2 regions of the Vibrio sp. VB16 genome follow, and region 2 is predicted to be linked to the other one. Evidence: predicted binding sites of a transcription regulator. Region 2 holds the regulator's gene; the other holds the start of a gene.
The links. The regulator MetJ, encoded in region 2, represses methionine synthesis genes. The targets are predictions, from matches to a motif close to TTAGACNTNTANANGTCTAA.
Positions count from the first base shown of each region.

Region 1 (8,998 bases), 930 kb from region 2:
CTTAATAAAAAGAATGATTGTTAGTACCTAACGACTTCTCATTTATGCGCTCTGTACGTAAGTTTTCCTCTGCAAAGACTGATACCAAAACTAATAATACCGCAGCATAATATATGCTGCGGTTATGTTTGTTTATACTAGCTATTTATTTAGACAAAAAACTTGATGAACACCTCTTTTGCTCACTTATTCACAATTAACAATACCTATCTTGAATTAATGCGATGAGCCTCTTAAATAGGATGAAGCCCACGTTAATTCCTTGCTTAAAATCTTTGTTATCTGTCTGCAGTCATAGTGAACTCTTGATGTCCAGTATGCTCATCAATTTGCTGGACACTCCAGCCGGGACACACGCCTCTAAGATCAAATTTAAGATCATGTAATATGTAAGTTTTCATTAAAATTTTCATTCACCTTTAGCTTTAATCATCGGGTGTCTTGCGATCGGCTAGCTGCATATATCCTGTAGATACCATATACTGTTGAACATATATTCTAATCATCATTAATATCGAGCGAATCATGGAAGTCGAACTACTGGAAATTCGAAATTTCATCTGCCAATACCCTCCTTTTGATCAGCTGCCTGAAGAAGCATTAATCGAAGTGGCAAATAGCGTAGAGATCTCATACTACCGAGCGGACAGTATGATCATTGAATTTGGTGATAAAATACACGACCTCTACATGATTCGTAGTGGCGTAGTAGAGATATATCGTCGTACTGGTGAGCTTTATAACCGTCTTGATCAGGGTGGCTTATTTGGGCAAATGGGGCTGCTAACGAATAAGAAAGTTCGTTTCCCAGCCAAGTCGCTGAAAGACACCCTTCTATACTGTATTCCAGAAAAAATATTTGAAGAATTCTGCGAGCGCTTTGACACCTTTGCAGACTTTGTTGAAGTAGAAGGTAGTATTCGATTACGGCAAGCGGTTGAAGATAATAGTGATGATGCCAATTCACTGACCACGTCAAAGGTAAAGACCTTGCTCAGTGGCGAACCCGTGATGCTGCCTACCACGACGACCATCCGAAACGTCGCGAAAATAATGTCAGAAGAGAATGTTTCTGCGGCGCTCATCAATGACCCAAACCTAGCAGATGAAGGTGGTGATAGCTTTGTTGGTATTATTACCGAACGAGATCTCTGTGCAAAAGTTATCGCGCAAGGGTTAGATGTCGATACCCAAGTGGTTGAAGTGATGTCTACAGAACTTATCTCTTTAGACCACAACGCCTATATTATTGAAGCCATGTTACTCGTGCTTCGTTACAACGTTCACCACCTGCCCATTCTAAAAAACAAACAACCGATTGGTGTTATTGAAGTTACCGATATCATTCGTTATGAATCCCAAAACAGCTTGTTAATTGTCAGCAGTATTTTTCAGCAAAACAGCATTGAAGACTTGATTGTATTATCGAATCAACTTAAAGATTGTTTTGTCCGTATGGTCAATGAGGATGCCAACTCACACATGGTGGGGCGAGCCATGTCGGAAATTGGTAGAAGTTTTAAGCAACGCTTTCTTGAACTGGCCGAAGAGAAGCTCGGGCCACCGCCCGTACCTTATTGCTTCTTAGCGTTAGGCTCTATGGCGCGTGATGAACAGCTTATTGTTACCGATCAAGACAATGCTATTATTCTCGATAATGAATACCAAGAGTCGTTACATGGTGACTACTTTAAAGAACTTGCTGCTTATGTTTGTGATGGTTTAGCCGCGTGCGGTTATACCTATTGCACGGGTGACATTATGGCAACGAATCCTGAATATCGAAAAACGCAGTCTCAATGGGAAGAGTGTTTTTCAAGTTGGATTGAGAATCCAAACCCAAAAACGCTGCTTAATTGCTCCATCTTTTTCGATCTCTACGGTGTGTATGGTAGACCAAAATGGGCAGAACAATTAAATGCGTTTATCCTTAGAAAAGCGAAGAAGAATAACCGTTTCTTGGCCTGCCTTGCAAGAAATGCAATAAATCGCACACCACCGCTAGGCTTCTTTAAAGACTTTGTGATGGAAAAAGATGGTCGCCATAACAACTCCATTAATTTAAAAAGACGAGGTACGGCACCTTTAGCTGATCTGATCCGTGTACACGCTCTCGCTATCGGATCCCAATCACAGAATTCATTTGATAGATTAGAAGACATCATCGAAGCAGGGATCTTGCCTCCATCAAAAGGGAAAGACCTGCAACATGCGATGGAATTCATCTCCTTGGTTCGTATTCGCCACCAAGCATTAGACATTAAAGCAGAGCAAGAACCCGACAACAATATTGAGCCTGAAAACATGTCCGATTTTGAAAGACGTAATCTGAAAGATGCCTTTTTGGTTTTAAGCAGTGCCCAAAACTTTTTAAAGTTCCGCTATAGTGCCAATAGCATGAAGGGGTAACCAATGCAAAATCTCAATTACCAAGAGATCTTAAACTGGAAGGCTTTTTTACATATAAAGTCGTCAGAGAGTAAAGATAGCCGACTGACCAATTTTTATAATACCAGCACTTACCATGGTGACACCCAGCTCAAGGATATTGAATTCGTCGCCTTAGATTTTGAAACCACTGGCCTAGATGCCAACCAAAATAGCATTATAAGTATCGGTCTAGTTCCCTTCACGCTACAACGAATTGCTTGTAGATCTGCGAAACACTGGTTTGTCACACCAGAAGACAAACTCAAGGAAGATTCGATAATAATTCATGGTATTACCCATTCCGATTTGAAAGGGGCACCTGATTTACTGCGTATTTTGGAGCAGTTATTAGATGAGCTAGCCGGCAAGGTCGTGGTGGTACATTATCGCAGAATAGAGCGTGACTTTTTTGATGCAGCACTTCGTGGTTTGATTAATGAAGGCATTGTTTTTCCTGTAATCGATACCATGCAGATTGAAGCAGATATTCAAAAAACTCAGCCTAAAAAACTCATGGACTGGTTTAAAAATACTCGTCCGATTTCGATTCGACTTGCCAATAGCCGAACACGTTATAACCTACCCACCTACCCTCCGCACGATGCCTTAACCGATGCCATCGCGACTGCCGAGTTACTGCAAGCGCAAATTTATTACCATTTTAGCCCCGAGACGCCCATCAATAAACTGTGGTTGTGACACTTTAGTGATAAAAAAAACCGAGTGCTAATTAATCACTCGGTTTTTGTTTTTATCTATCAATTCAGAAAATTAGTAAGGTCGTTTCTCTGTCCGCAAGCCCATAAGCAAACTTACACACATCACCAGCAAAATAATGGTGAACGGTAAGGCGGTCGAAATAGCACCGGCTTGTAAGGCTTGAATAGCTTCAGTGCCACCTACCCAAACAAGAGCCGCAGCAATCGCACCTTCAACCAATGCCCAGAATACACGTTGTGGAACGGGTGCATCCACTTTACCACCTGATGTGATGCTATCAATAACCAGTGAACCGGAATCCGATGACGTCACAAAGAAGACCAACACTAACACAACAGCCAACATAGAAAGAATGCTGCCCATTGGCAATGCGTCAAACATCTGGAACATGGCAAGCGGTACTTCTGTTAACCCTTTTTCGCCTAACGTACCAATATTATTAGTGACTTGATTTATAGCCACACCACCAAATACCGACATCCAAAGCGTCGTAACTACCGTTGGAACAATCAATACTGCCGTCACGAATTCACGTATAGTACGACCGCGTGAAATACGGGCAATAAACATACCGACAAAAGGTGACCATGAAATCCACCAGGCCCAGTAGAAAACAGTCCAGCCATGCATCCAAGCTTGGTCTTCACGACCAATTGGATTACTTAACGGAATAATATTTTCAATATACCCCATGACGGTAGTTGGTATAGTTCCCATCGATACTGCAGCAGTCAGCATGGCAACAAACACCAATAACGCGAGCGCTAGAAGCATGTTGATATTACTGATAATTTTTACGCCACCATCAATACCACGAACCACTGAAACAACCGCTAATAACGTCACGACGAAGATAATGATAACTTGCAACGTTAAGTCATTATCAATACCGAACACATGGTGAAACCCACTGGCTGCCTGTTGAGCCCCGAGTCCAAGTGACGTAGCAAGACCAAACAACGTAGCAATTACGGCTAAAATATCAACAACGTGTCCAGGCCATCCCCAAGTACGATCGCCTAAAATCGGATAAAAGACCGAACGCATAGAGAGCGGCAAGCCTTTATTGTAAGCAAAAAACGCTAACGATAGAGAAACAACACCGTAAATTGCCCACGGGTGAAGTCCCCAGTGGAACATGGTTGCACCAAGTGCAAGCTTAGCGGCTTCTGGTGTGTTAGCAGCAACATTGAGTGGCGTTTCGTACCATCCGGTAAAGTAAGCAACCGGTTCTGCAACTCCCCAGAACATTAGACCGATACCCATACCTGCCGCAAATAGCATTGCTATCCATGACATCATTGTATAGTCCGTTTTTGCTTCGTCTCCACCTATACGAATTTTTCCATATGGCGAAACTATCATTGCCAAACAAAAAACAACAAAAATATTGGCTGACCACATAAACAGTCCATCAAAGGCACCAATTATTTGCCACTTTAGTCCGTCTAATACGGACTTCGATGTTTCCGGTTCAACCAGCAAAATGGCAACTAAAAAGAGGCCGATTAAGGAAGCACTGATCCCAAAAACAGGATTATGTACATCAAAACCCCACTTTTGAATATTATCTTGTCCGACCGTGTAGTCGGTATTATTAATACTGTATTTATCTTTTTTGGTATCCATTGGTCCTCATTTAGAAAAATTTCCATTTGATTGTGAGGCTTTAGTGTACTTCATTCGAGCCGTACTTTCTAAATTGGTTGCCCCAATCGGTTAATATTGACGGGAGTTACTCTGTAAAACCCCCTGAACTCTCTGCGATTTGCCGTCTCTCTTCGTCGCTAAATAAGCGATTTTCATGCTCATTTCACCTCGATCCATGTTCAGTTTACCCTAAAACAGCATTCATCAAAAACACTGAACACATTCCTACAATTATCTTACAAAACATAAGCCTACTATTAATGTAGCGACATCCAATAGCCGCAACAATCAACCGCATTGACTCAACATGCAAAATATTAATAATCAAGATGAATACTTAGAGATTGTTCATGATTCCGTTTAGAGTAATTATTTAGACGTCCAGACATCCTTAGGGGATGTAAACACAATAAAAAGTAAGAATGGACATTCTAAAACATACACTCAACACATAAGGAATAGACACATGACAACGACAACTCATATCTTAGGTTACCCACGTATTGGCGAACAAAGAGAATTAAAAGTTGCTCTAGAAAAATATTGGCGAGGTGAAAGTAATCAATCTGATCTCAAAGCGGTAGGCAGTAAATTAAGGCATCAAAACTGGAAAGTTCAAGCTGATGCAAATTTAAGCTTTGCTACCGCAGGTGATTTTGCATGGTACGACCATGTGCTCACCACCACGCTTCTTCTTGGTCACGAACCCAAGCGACACAAAGAAGCCAACCCTGACCTTGATACCCTATTCCGTATTGCCCGCGGCCAATCGAAAACGCAATCTGTATGTTGTGGTGGAAATTCTGATTCGAAAAAAGATAAAGCAGCATCAGACATGACAAAATGGTTCAACACTAATTATCATTACATTGTCCCTGAATTCAGCAAAGATGACGTTTTTCAGGCAAGTTGGTCACAACTGTTTGATGAAATAGAGGAAGCGATAAAGGCAAATCATAAAGTGAAACCGGTACTTCTTGGGCCCATATCCTACCTTTATCTTGGTAAAGAAGTAGACGAAGGTTTTGACCGTTTGTCATTATTACCTCGTTTATTAACCGCTTATCAAACTATTCTAACAACGCTTTCTAATCTAGGTATTGAATGGGTGCAAATAGACGAACCAATTCTTTCTCTCGAACTAGACGAACTCTGGGCTAATTCATTTGAGGTTGCCTATCAAACACTACAAAGCGACCTGAAAATCCTATTAACAACCTATTTTGATACGGTAACAGACACACTTGACCAGATCATTAAACTTCCCGTTAATGGTCTCCACATTGATCTTTCAGCCGCACCAGAGCAGCTTAATGAAGTATTAAGAAAACTGCCGCATGATTGGGTTCTTTCTGCAGGTGTCATCAATGGTCGCAATGTATGGCGTACCGATCTCGCTTCTCAGTTATCTAAACTCCAGCCCGTAAAAGAAAAGCTGGGTGATAAATTATGGATAGCAAGTTCCTGCTCACTTTTACATAGCCCAGTGGATCTGGAATTAGAAGACCAGATTAGTGAAGAAGTAAAAAATTGGTTTGCGTTCGCAAAGCAGAAAGTAACCGAAGTCAGTGTTCTGGGTGCCGCTCTTGATGGGGATCAAAAGGCCATTTTGTTATGTGAAACTTACAGCCAACCCATTGTGTCGCGTAAAAGTTCAATACAAGTGAATAAGCCACAGGTTAAAAAGCGCGTTAGTACTATCACAAATGAGCTTGCTGAACGAAGCGTTCCATATTCCGAACGCTCTGCACGGCAGTCTGACGTTCTAGGTTTACCATTGCTTCCAACGACGACGATTGGTTCTTTCCCTCAAACGGATGAAATTCGTGTCCAACGTAACGCCTATCGCACTGGTCAATTATCAACTTCTGATTACGCACTAACCCTGAAAGGGCACATTGCCGATGCGATAGAACGCCAAGAATCACTAGGTCTAGATGTATTGGTTCATGGAGAAGCAGAACGTAATGACATGGTAGAGTACTTTGCTGAGAACTTATCAGGTTTCCAAACAACGAAATTTGGTTGGGTACAAAGCTATGGCTCACGCTGTGTGAAACCGGCGGTAGTGATCGCAGATATTGAACGAGAAAAACCAATATCCGTGGAATGGTCCACTTATGCACAATCATTAACGACCAAGAAGGTAAAAGGGATGCTAACAGGCCCCGTCACCATTCTATGTTGGACATTTCCACGAGAGGACATCTCACGCAAAGAGATCGCAAACCAGTTGGCACTTGCGCTACGAGACGAGGTGTCTGATTTACAAGATGCAGGTATTAACATTATACAAATAGATGAACCTGCTATTCGTGAAGGCCTACCGCTTAAAAAGAGTCGGCATACTGAGTATCTGAAATGGGCAGTCAATGCATTTAAGATCTCAGCGGCCAGTGCTAAACCAGAGACTCAAATTCACACTCACATGTGTTATAGCGAATTCAATGAAATAATTGATTCCGTAGCCGCACTGGATGCCGATGTCATTACCATCGAAACATCTCGTTCTAATATGGAACTTCTAAAAGCATTTGAAGCGTTTAATTATCCAAATGCAATTGGTCCCGGTGTTTACGATATACACTCACCAAACATTCCTTCTGAAGAATGGATTGTGAATTTGATGAAGAAAGCCGCGGAAAAGATCCCAGTTGAACGTTTATGGATAAACCCTGATTGCGGCCTGAAAACGCGTAACTGGTCTGAAACTGAAGCCGCGCTTACAAACCTAGTTTCTGCCGCGAAAACATTGCGTATTGAGTTGTCAAAAGCGAAAGCTTAATACATCCGTTAACACACCCACCCCCTTGATAAAAAATGCACATGGGATGGATATAATACGAAATATCCATCCCATGTCCTTTTCAACGAATAAAATCAAAAAATTATCCACTATTTATGTAAGGTTAAAATATTGCTAAATAGTTGCGATATTGTGTTTACATCTCATTTTTTTGGTGAAATAGGTGCCTTATTATGTTCCAGTTATTTTAAAAAAAGCAGATGAAAATGTGGCCCTCATCGCGTAAGGTGAAATTGAGCAGAAAGAAGCAAAAATACTTAATATAGATCACGGAATTTAATGCTCAAGTGCTTTAATTTCGCCTCGAAAAGACTTTTTCTTAATTTATGCAGAGGTAGAAATGCTAGAACTAATCATTGGATTGGTAATAACAATTGGAGTAGGTTACTTCATTGTAAAAGGTTACAGACCAGCAGGGATACTGCTTACAGCAGGTTTGTTGCTCCTTATTTTGACAGGCATACTTGGTCATACGGTTTTACCGGCCAAAATCGCTTCCACAGGTAATTATTTCACAGATTCACTAGAATTCATTAAGTTTATGCTAAAGCACCGTGGCGGTGGTTTAGGCATGCAAATCATGTTGCTTTGTGGCTTTGCGGCTTATATGACCCATATTGGTGCAAATAATGTAGTAGTAAAACAATTTTCAAAACCTTTAGCTGTCATTAAATCACCTTATATTCTTTTAGTTGCTGCCTACATTGTTGCTTGCTTAATGTCTCTTGCTGTAAGTTCAGCAACAGGTCTTGGTGTGCTCTTAATGGCAACGTTATTCCCAATGATGACAGCAATGGGTATTTCCCGTCCGGCTGCTGTCGCCGTTTGTGCTTCTCCTGCCGCCATCATTCTATCTCCGACATCTGGTGATGTTGTGGTTGCTGCTGAAAAAGCCGGCATGGCATTGGATGTATTTGCTGTTCAAACCGTATTGCCAGTTTCACTTTGCGCCATTGTTGTCATGTCTGCTGCTGCCTATTTTTGGAACAAATATTTAGACAAAAAAGAAAACACACCAATGGAAAAAGTAGATATCTCTACTATGGAAGTTAAAGCACCAGCGTATTACGCGGCGCTTCCATTCCTTCCTATTTTCGGTGTCTTTTTGTTTAACGGCAGAACGATTGAAGGTTTGAGCCTAGACATTTATACCATTGTTGTTTTATCGATATTCATAGGTGCTATGGTCGATTACATAACCAAAGGCTTTAAAGGTAGAGAAACGCTAGAAGATATGGATTCTTGCTATGAAGGGATGGCGGATGCTTTCAAAGGTGTGGTCATGCTATTGGTTGCGGCGGGTGTATTTGCTCAAGGCCTAATGTCTATCGGTGCTATTGATAACCTTCTTCACCTAGCTGACCAAGCAGGCGCAGGCGGTATTGCTCTGAT
Region 1 covers NZ_CP087590.1:2,454,463-2,463,460, forward strand. Annotated here, with positions in the region: gene IUZ65_RS11080 (DUF294 nucleotidyltransferase-like domain-containing protein) at 526-2,409, shown strand; gene IUZ65_RS11085 (3'-5' exonuclease) at 2,413-3,129, shown strand; gene IUZ65_RS11090 (BCCT family transporter) at 3,202-4,779, opposite strand; gene metE (5-methyltetrahydropteroyltriglutamate--homocysteine S-methyltransferase) at 5,267-7,585, shown strand; gene dcuC (anaerobic C4-dicarboxylate transporter DcuC) at 7,947-8,998, shown strand, end outside.
Region 1: a site for MetJ is predicted at 5,174-5,193, ahead of metE (5-methyltetrahydropteroyltriglutamate--homocysteine S-methyltransferase). Genes of this name have one in related genera too.

Region 2 (8,998 bases):
GCAATAACAACTTTATTATTACGACGTACAGATACAATGGTAGTCACGAGAATAGCCTCTTTTCATTTTACTAGTGAGATAGCGAATATATGAGGATAATTTAGAAGGATTTCAAGGATGAAAAAAGCGAGATAGTTAACTATCTCGCTTTTGGGGGGATAATATTTTGTTTTTGCGTCGCTTATTGGGTTTCTTTCCAAATAGCACAAGGTTCAATCTTGGCTCTTTGTAATGCGTGCTTGTCTTTTTCAGCGTTTCGTTTGAGCTTATATGGCCCCAAAACCACCTTATACCAACTGCTGCCTTCTTTTTTGCGAATTTTGCTGCTGATGCCCTGAAAGGCAATATTAACTTTACGTTCTTCTGCCTGGCTCAGCGACTTAAAGGCACCGCATTGCATAATATATGGAATGGTTGATACGACTTGTTTTTTTGCTTCCACTTCAATCTCTTTGTTCGGTAGAGATTTCACATAATCCCATTCTTCTTTGGGCAATTCTGGCAAACTGGTTTTCTTTTTGGTTGTCGTCTTAGGTTTAGACGTTTGCTTCGCTTCAGGTGGAATAGGGGGCTCAGGATCATTACTCAGAATATATAGGCCATAACCAAACCCTCCTAATAAAAGGACGGCGAGTAAACCCGCTTTCCACGGTTTTCTTGTAGGTGCCTTTTTGCTTCTTGTGCTTTTACGAGTGCCTTGGCCCCGTTTTACGTAATCTCTATTTGCCATAACATGTCAGCCAAATTTAGGTATCAATATGGTAATCCAAAATGTATCTGGAAGACAATTGTAGTTTAAAAAGCGGGGCCTTAAAGCACCGCTCGAGAGTGAACTAGAGATCTCTAATTCAGATTGAATCACTAGGCTCTAGGGGGAGCCGCGCTATTTCTGATAACGAGTTTTGTCTCAAGTAATCTTGAACCCGCTCTTACATCTCTACCTTTAAGTAGCTCTAGCATCATTAACATTGCTTGACGCCCAATCTCGTAACGAGGTTGAGATACCGTGGTTAATGGAGGATCACAATATTGAGAAAATTGAATATCATCAAAACCAACCACTGACAGATCTTGAGGCACACGCAAGCCCAGTTTTTTCGCTTCCTGTATTGCACCAATCGCCATGGTATCGTTGTGGCAAAATATGGCTGTTGGCGCGTCTGGTAATGAAAGTAGTTTTCTAAGTGCTTTAGCGCCACCTTCAAAGGTGAAATTACTTTGAGTGGTGTAAGTTGAATTGAGTGCTATTCCGGCTCTACGTAAAGCTTGCTGATAACCTTGATGTCGGAATTTACATAACGCTGCCTTTTCTGGACCAGAAATTTGCGCAATTTTTTTGTGACCCATTTGGGTTAGATAATTAACCGCTTCAAATGCCGATGTTAAATTATCAATATGCACGGTTGGTAGTTCTAATTCCGGAGCGTATTCACAAGCCATTACCAGAGGAGGGAGATTTTTTTGTTCAGGTTTACTGACATCGAATGGTAAATCGGTGCCAAGCAGTAACATGCCGTCAGCTTGTTTAGTAAAAACCAGATTAACGAAAGAGCTTTCTCTTTTTTGCTGTTTGCCGCTATCACCAAGTAGAACTAGATAACCATGTTCCATCGCTGCGTCTTCAATACCACGAATGATCTCTGTAAAATATGGGTCACAAATATCCGGAACAATGGTGATAATTGTCTTTGATTCATTCCTACGGAGATTTCGAGCTAAAGAGTTTGGGGAATATCCAGCTTCTAGTACAGCGTCTTCTACACGTTTTCTAGTTGACGCAGAAACTTTTTCTGGGTTCATTAAAGCGCGAGAGACCGTAGCGGTTGAAACACCCGCAAGCTGGGCAACATCCTTCATTGTCGCCATAAATAATTAACCTCTGATATCCTAACGATGATAACTGTTATGTAACTATATGTTTATGCTCTAAGTGTATTGCTTTAGAGAAATGTAATTTACGGGTAGAGTAACAAATTTTGCATAAGTTGTGTGAGCTTTGTCGCATTGGCGAATATAAAAAGCACGATACATTCGACTGATGAATCATCAGCTTAAGTCTTGGGGTTCTATATCTATAGACCAGCGAACTTTCTTGGCTAAAGGTAACAACTGTATGGCTGCCTTTGCACTATGTAAAAGCTTTTGCATAGTGCTTCTGTGTGGCGTTTGCAGTAGGAGTTGCCATCGCGCTTTCCCTGCCCTTTTTGCTAGAGGTGCAGGTGTGGGTCCCATGATCATAGAATAGTTGTCAAATAATGGATTGGACTCAAGTGTATGTCTGACCTGTCTCAAAAAATCTTCTACCAAATCACTGTTATTTGCTTCCGCTCTAAATAGCGTTAGATAGGTGAAAGGTGGGAGCATCGCTCGCTTCCTTTCTAGCAACGCAGTTTGTGCGAAGTGGTGGTAATCTTTGTAGAGAAGTGCTTGTAATAAAGGGTGTTCTGGGTGGTGTGTTTGTAATAACACTTCACCTGGTTTACTTGCTCTACCCGCTCTACCTGCAACCTGAATAAAGAGTTGAGCTAATCGCTCTGAGGCTCGAAAATCGCTGCTGAATAAAGAACCATCCACATCAAGTAAACCGACTAAAGTGACATCAGGGAAGTGGTGGCCTTTGGCGAGCATCTGAGTGCCAATCAGTATTTGAACTTCATTGTTCCGAATGCTCTTTAATGCCGCTTCCAATGAGCCTTTTCGTCTTGTGCTATCGCGATCGATCCGTAATGTTTTAAATTCAGGAAATAGTGATTCGAGTTGTTGCTCCAATTGTTCAGTGCCCACGCCTACCGTGACGAGTTGCGTCGAACCACAGCCTTGGCATTGACTAACTACTGGGCGTTGAGAGCCGCAATGATGGCATCGCATTTCATTTTTATTTTGATGGTAGGTGTAGTATGCATCGCACCTTTTACAGTCCGCTATCCATCCGCACTCATGACACATTAATGCAGGAGAGAACCCTCTACGGTTTAGAAATAGCATTACTTGATTGCCCGACGCTAAGTGCTTTCTCATTTCAGCAATTAGAGGCGCCGATAATCCGCCCTCCAAATAGAGTCCTTTTATATCCAATACTTTATGTGTAGCTGGTAGGGCATTACCTGCTCGTTTACTTAATATAAGATGATGATATTTGCCTGATATGGCATTTTGCAAGGTTTCAAAGCAAGGTGTGGCCGAGCCTAAAACAATAGGGATATTTTCTTTATGAGCTCGCATTATGGCCACATCTCGAGCGTGATACCGAAGGCTATCTTGTTGTTTATAAGACGTGTCGTGCTCTTCATCGACAATAATAATGCCGAGATCTTTAAACGGAGTCAGTAATGCGGAGCGGGTACCGATAACAATGCCGGCTTGTTTTTCTCTTGCTGATAACCAAGCATTGAGCCTTTCTGTGTCATTTAATCCAGAATGAATAACGGCAACAGGAACATTGAACCTTCTTTTGAATCGATTGATGGTCTGAGGTGTGAGTCCTATCTCGGGGACCAGAACTAGGGCCTGCTTGCCAGCGTCTAAAATAGGTTTGATCAGATTCAGATAAACCTCTGTTTTTCCGGATCCTGTTACGCCTTCTAATAGATAACAACCAAAGTTGTTATTGCTGTTCACTGTGGCGATAGCGACCGCTTGTTCTTCGTTTAATTTTGGTTTTTCACCTGCATTTTCTAGTTCCTCTAGCCAACGATCCGTCTTGGGTTTTGTTTCTGTAGAAACAATCCAACCTTTTTCATCTAAGGTTTTTAACACTGAACTGGAGATCGCTTCATCAATCATTTGTTGATGTGTTATCGAACCATTTTCAAGTAAGTGCATTACCTTGGCTTGTTTCACGGCGCGACCAAGCCCACTCATTAATTGATTTCTGCCAGTTTCAGTGATCTGCCATTCTATAAGCGAGGCAAATTCAGCAGCTTTGCCCTTTCTTAGAGCCGTTGGTAGCGCATTACTAAGAGTTTCGCCCAAAGGGTATTGGTAGAACTGACTGCACCAATTAAGAAGTGTGTAAAGATTATCTGGCCAAATAGGTTCGACATCCAATACTTGCTTGATGCTTTTTAGCTGATTTATTGGGAAGTCGGACTGATGAACCATAGCAGTAACTATTCCAACAAGCGTTTGTCTACCAAATGAAACGGATACACGACCACCGATAACCGGAAATTGATGAGCTTGAATGAGATAATCAAACCTCTTGTCTAGCGGCACTGGTAGGGCAATTTGAGCAATGGTTGGACGCATTATTGATGAGTAGTCAGCTTAATGAAACGAGGGGATAGTGTAGTTGATGCGCAATGTAATTACGAGAGATGCTCATTGACTGGAACGAAAGTGTCATATCACTAGGGGGAGGTGGTAGACACAATATGTGCGCAGAGTGAGTCATTTAGGCGCGAAAAGAAGAATTTGTTGAAAAAAGATTCAAATGAGTTGATTCCAATGTCTTGTTTCATTAATATACTGCGCCTTGACGGTATATCAATTTATGCCAATTTGTGTAAATACGTGTGGTGTTCGGCTTAGAATCGAATGGCGACACGGCCTATAATGAGGTTTTCCCATGAAAACAGGTATCCACCCAGAATACAAAGCAGTTAGCGCAACTTGTTCTTGCGGTAATTCTTTTGAGTTTAACTCAACTCTTGCAAAAGAATCTATCCACCTAGACGTATGTGACAAATGTCACCCGTTCTACACTGGTAAGCAACGTAACGTTGATACTGGCGGACGTGTAGATCGCTTCAACAAACGTTTCGGTGCACTATCTAGCAAGTAATTGCTATGTTGTAATTCCGAATAAAAAAGGACGCTTATGCGTCCTTTTTTTGATCTCACAATAAAAATAAACTTTATGACTTAAACCTTTTTCTATGTAGGAAGTTTTGTCGTGATCATTTACTATCTATCTGAATACTAAAAACCTCCCCTGCCAATTACAACTGGAAATAAATCTGATGTCCGAAGACAACCAACAAGATGACTTTCGTCAACAAGCACTTAATTATCACGCTTACCCGACTCCAGGTAAGACGGCGGTAGCACTCACTAAACCTGCAGATTCTGCTGAAGATCTAGCGCTGGCGTATAGCCCCGGCGTTGCCGAGCCAGTGCGGGAGATCGCACAGAATGTTGATAACGTTTACAAGTACACGGCAAAGGGTAATACGGTTGCTGTCATATCTAATGGTACTGCTATCTTAGGTTTAGGTAACTTAGGTCCAATGGCGTCAAAACCAGTGATGGAAGGTAAGGCCCTGCTTTTCAAACGGTTTGCTAATTTAGATGCCATCGATATTGAAGTAAAACATCGGACTACTGAAGAGTTTGTAAATACAGTTGCAGCCATCGCGGATACCTTTGGTGGCATCAATTTGGAAGATATTAAAGCCCCTGATTGCTTTGAGATTGAACGTCAACTTATCGAGCGTTGTGATGTACCTGTGTTCCATGATGATCAACATGGCACAGCAATTGTTACAGCAGCAGGTATGCTTAATGCTATAGAGCTTCAAGGCAAAACGCTTGAGGAATCAACCATCGTCTGTCTTGGTGCTGGTGCGGCCGCTACAGCATGTATGGAACTTTTGATTAAATGTGGTGCTCAGCGTGAGAAAATCTACATGTTGGATCGCAAAGGCGTTATCCATACTCGTCGTGAAGATCTAAATGAATATAAAAAAATGTTCGCTAACAATACAGACAAACGTACGTTGGAGGATGTTATAGAAGGCGCTGATCTGTTCTTAGGTGTATCAGGGCCAGATTTGTTACCAGCTGAAGCATTGAAATTGATGGCTGATAAACCCGTTGTCTTTGCTTGTTCAAATCCAGATCCTGAAATTAAACCCGAGATTGCTCACCAAGTCAGAAATGACTTAATTATGGGTACCGGTCGTTCAGACTATCCAAACCAAGTAAACAATGTTATCTGCTTTCCATTTATTTTCCGTGGTGCGTTAGATGTGCGTGCAAGTGAAATAAACATAGAGATGAAATTGGCCGCCGTTGAAGCGATTCGTCAATTGACTAAAGAGCCGGTACCGGAAGGTGTATTGAAGGCTGCTGGGGTAAGTAAACTTGAGTTCAGTAAAGAGTATATTATACCAAAGCCAATGGACCCACGCTTGCTTCCACGTGTTGCCAAAGCCGTCGCGGTAGCAGCAGTAGAGTCTGGTGTTGCAAGAATTGAACTACCAGAGAACTACATGTGCTAAAAGAGATTCAAAATAGAACATATTGATCGTTTTTAACCCATAAACCCGTCATTCCTGTGATATCAGGAATGACGGGTTTATGGGTATTAAGTAAATAGAAAAATAATCACGCTTGTGTAAATAATTCAATTGGGTGAAGTATTTCCCCCCAACCGATTAATTATTCTTCGTCAAACGCTTCAAATTCAATTCCCATTTCTGTCATTAATTTTTTAACTTCAGTTGGAATATCATCAGGACGATCTTTTCTCAAATCTTCATCTGTTGGTAATGGTTGACCTGTATAAGCGTGCAAGAATGCTTCGCAAAGCAGTTCGCTATTCGTTGCGTGTCGTAGGTTATTAATCTGACGACGAGTTCGTTCATCAGTCAAAATTTTCAAAACTTTCAGAGGGATGGAAACGGTGATCTTCTTAACTTGCTCACTCTTTTTTCCATGTTCTGCGTATGGACTTATGTATTCGCCATTCCAATCAGCCATTGCTCACCTTTGTCAAAATAGTCATAAAACAATTATGGGATAGAATTCTAGCGGGATTTACTGCCATAAGCAAAGACATATAGACGTCTAGAGCTATTGACGTCTTAAAAAACTAACAGTAAAGTGTCTTGTTATTAATTCTAACGTTCAAGATTCAGTTATAGTTAGCGGATAAAGAAAAATGAAAACTGAATTGATCGCAAAGGAAAGCCAGCACATGAAACAAAAGAAACCCGCCACTATCGCCGTTCGAACGGGCATTGAATCTGACTCTCAGTTTCATGCCGTTGTGCCTCCAATTTACTTGTCGACCAATTATAGCTTTCCAAGTTTTGGTGATGTGCCTAAATATGATTATACCCGTTCAGGAAATCCAAATCGGGGCATGTTAGAGCAAACCCTTTCCGATCTAGAGTCGGGAAAGGGTGCGGTAGTCACTAATTGCGGAACGTCAGCGCTAAACCTTTGGGTTTCTACTTTTATTGGGCCTAATGACCTTATTATTGCACCGAATGATTGTTATGGCGGTACCTATCGACTTTTTAATACTCGGGCTCAAAAAGGGGACTTTAACGTTTTATTTATTGATCAGTCCGATCTAAGCGCACTGGATGAAGCATTAGCCAAAAAACCTAAGTTGGTGCTACTAGAAACACCATCTAATCCATTGGTTAGAGTGGTTGATATTCAAGAAACGTGCGAGAAAGCGCACACTGTTGGTGCGCTGGTCGCGGTTGATAATACCTTCATGACACCTATATACCAAAAGCCTATAGATCTGGGTGCGGATTTTGTGATTCACTCTACAACCAAATATATTAATGGTCATTCGGACGTGATTGGTGGGGTTATCGTTACCAAGACAGAAGAGCATGCCGAAGAGCTTGCCTGGTGGGGGAATTGTATTGGGGCGACGGGAACGCCGTTTGATAGTTACATGACGTTACGCGGCATAAGAACCTTAGGCGCTCGAATGAGGATCCATGAAGAGAGTTCTCGTGAGATCTTAGCTTTTCTCTCAAAACAAGATCTTGTTGGCACTATATATCACCCAAGTCTGCCAGATCACCCGGGCCACGAAATTGCGAAAAAGCAGCAATCTGGTTTTGGTTCTATGTTGAGTTTTGATTTTAATGGCCCGATGGATAAGCTTGAAGAGTTTGTTGGCGCTTTATCTCTCTTTTCATTAGCTGAGTCACTTGGTGGCGTAGAAAGCTTAATCTGTCATCCTGCCTCAATGACACATCGAGCAATGGGTGAAGAGGCCTTAAAAGAGGCAGGGATAGCACAAACACTGTTAAGGCTATCGGTTGGGCTAGAAGATAGTGAAGACCTTATCGAAGATCTTGATAATGCATTTAAAAAAGTTCAGGAGACAGCTTAAATGACCGCTACACGTCAACTTCATAAATTTGGTGGAAGCAGCTTAGCCAATCCAGAGTGTTATAAACGAGTAAGAAATATTCTTGCCGAGTACTCTCAAAGTGAAGATTTAATTGTTGTTTCTGCGGCTGGAGACACGACCAATCAACTCATCCATTGGTTGAGTGCTTTAAATAAAGATGGACGAACGGCACATGAAATACTAACGGAATTGCGTCGATTTCAGTCAGATTTGATACAACAGTTAATTGATGAACCCAATAAAATGTTGGACCATCTTCATACCGATTTTACTGCCCTAGCTGATTTACAAAGCCCATTAACAATAGAGCAAGAAGCTCAGGTTCTTGGGCTTGGGGAAGTTTGGTCTTCAAGGTTGCTTTCACAACTCTTGTGTCAAGCAAAAATGGCGGCAGTCGCTATCGATTCACGTGACTTTTTGAGAGCGGACATTGGCACGCAACCAGAGGTTGATCGTTCGAGCTCATGGCCATTATTGAAAGAAGTATTGGCACAGCATTCTCAACACCGATTAGTCATTACCGGTTTTATGGCCAAGAATCGTCAAGGGGATACGGTTTTGCTTGGCCGAAATGGTTCTGATTACTCTGCGACGGTTATTGGTGCATTAGCGGAAGTTCATCGAGTGACCATTTGGAGCGATGTCTGTGGTGTCTATAGTGCCGATCCTCGAAAGGTTAATGATGCTTGTTTATTGCCTCTTCTACGCTTAGATGAGGCCAGTGAGCTAGCTAGGTTGGCAGCACCTGTGTTACATAGTAGAACACTGCAACCCGTGGCTCAAAGTGCGATGGAATTAGAGCTTCGGTGCAGCTATCAACCAGAAGCCGGCTCAACCAGAATCGAAAGAGTGTTGGCTTCAGGTAGAGGGGCGAAGATAGTAACCTCTCTT
Region 2 covers NZ_CP087590.1:3,385,357-3,394,354, reverse strand. Annotated here, with positions in the region: gene hslV (ATP-dependent protease subunit HslV) at 1-47, opposite strand, end outside; gene IUZ65_RS15445 (SPOR domain-containing protein) at 182-730, opposite strand; gene cytR (DNA-binding transcriptional regulator CytR) at 862-1,866, opposite strand; gene priA (primosomal protein N') at 2,047-4,248, opposite strand; gene rpmE (50S ribosomal protein L31) at 4,568-4,783, shown strand; gene IUZ65_RS15425 (malic enzyme-like NAD(P)-binding protein) at 4,962-6,221, shown strand; gene metJ (met regulon transcriptional regulator MetJ) at 6,382-6,702, opposite strand; gene IUZ65_RS15415 (O-succinylhomoserine (thiol)-lyase) at 6,920-8,086, shown strand; gene IUZ65_RS15410 (bifunctional aspartate kinase/homoserine dehydrogenase II) at 8,087-8,998, shown strand, end outside.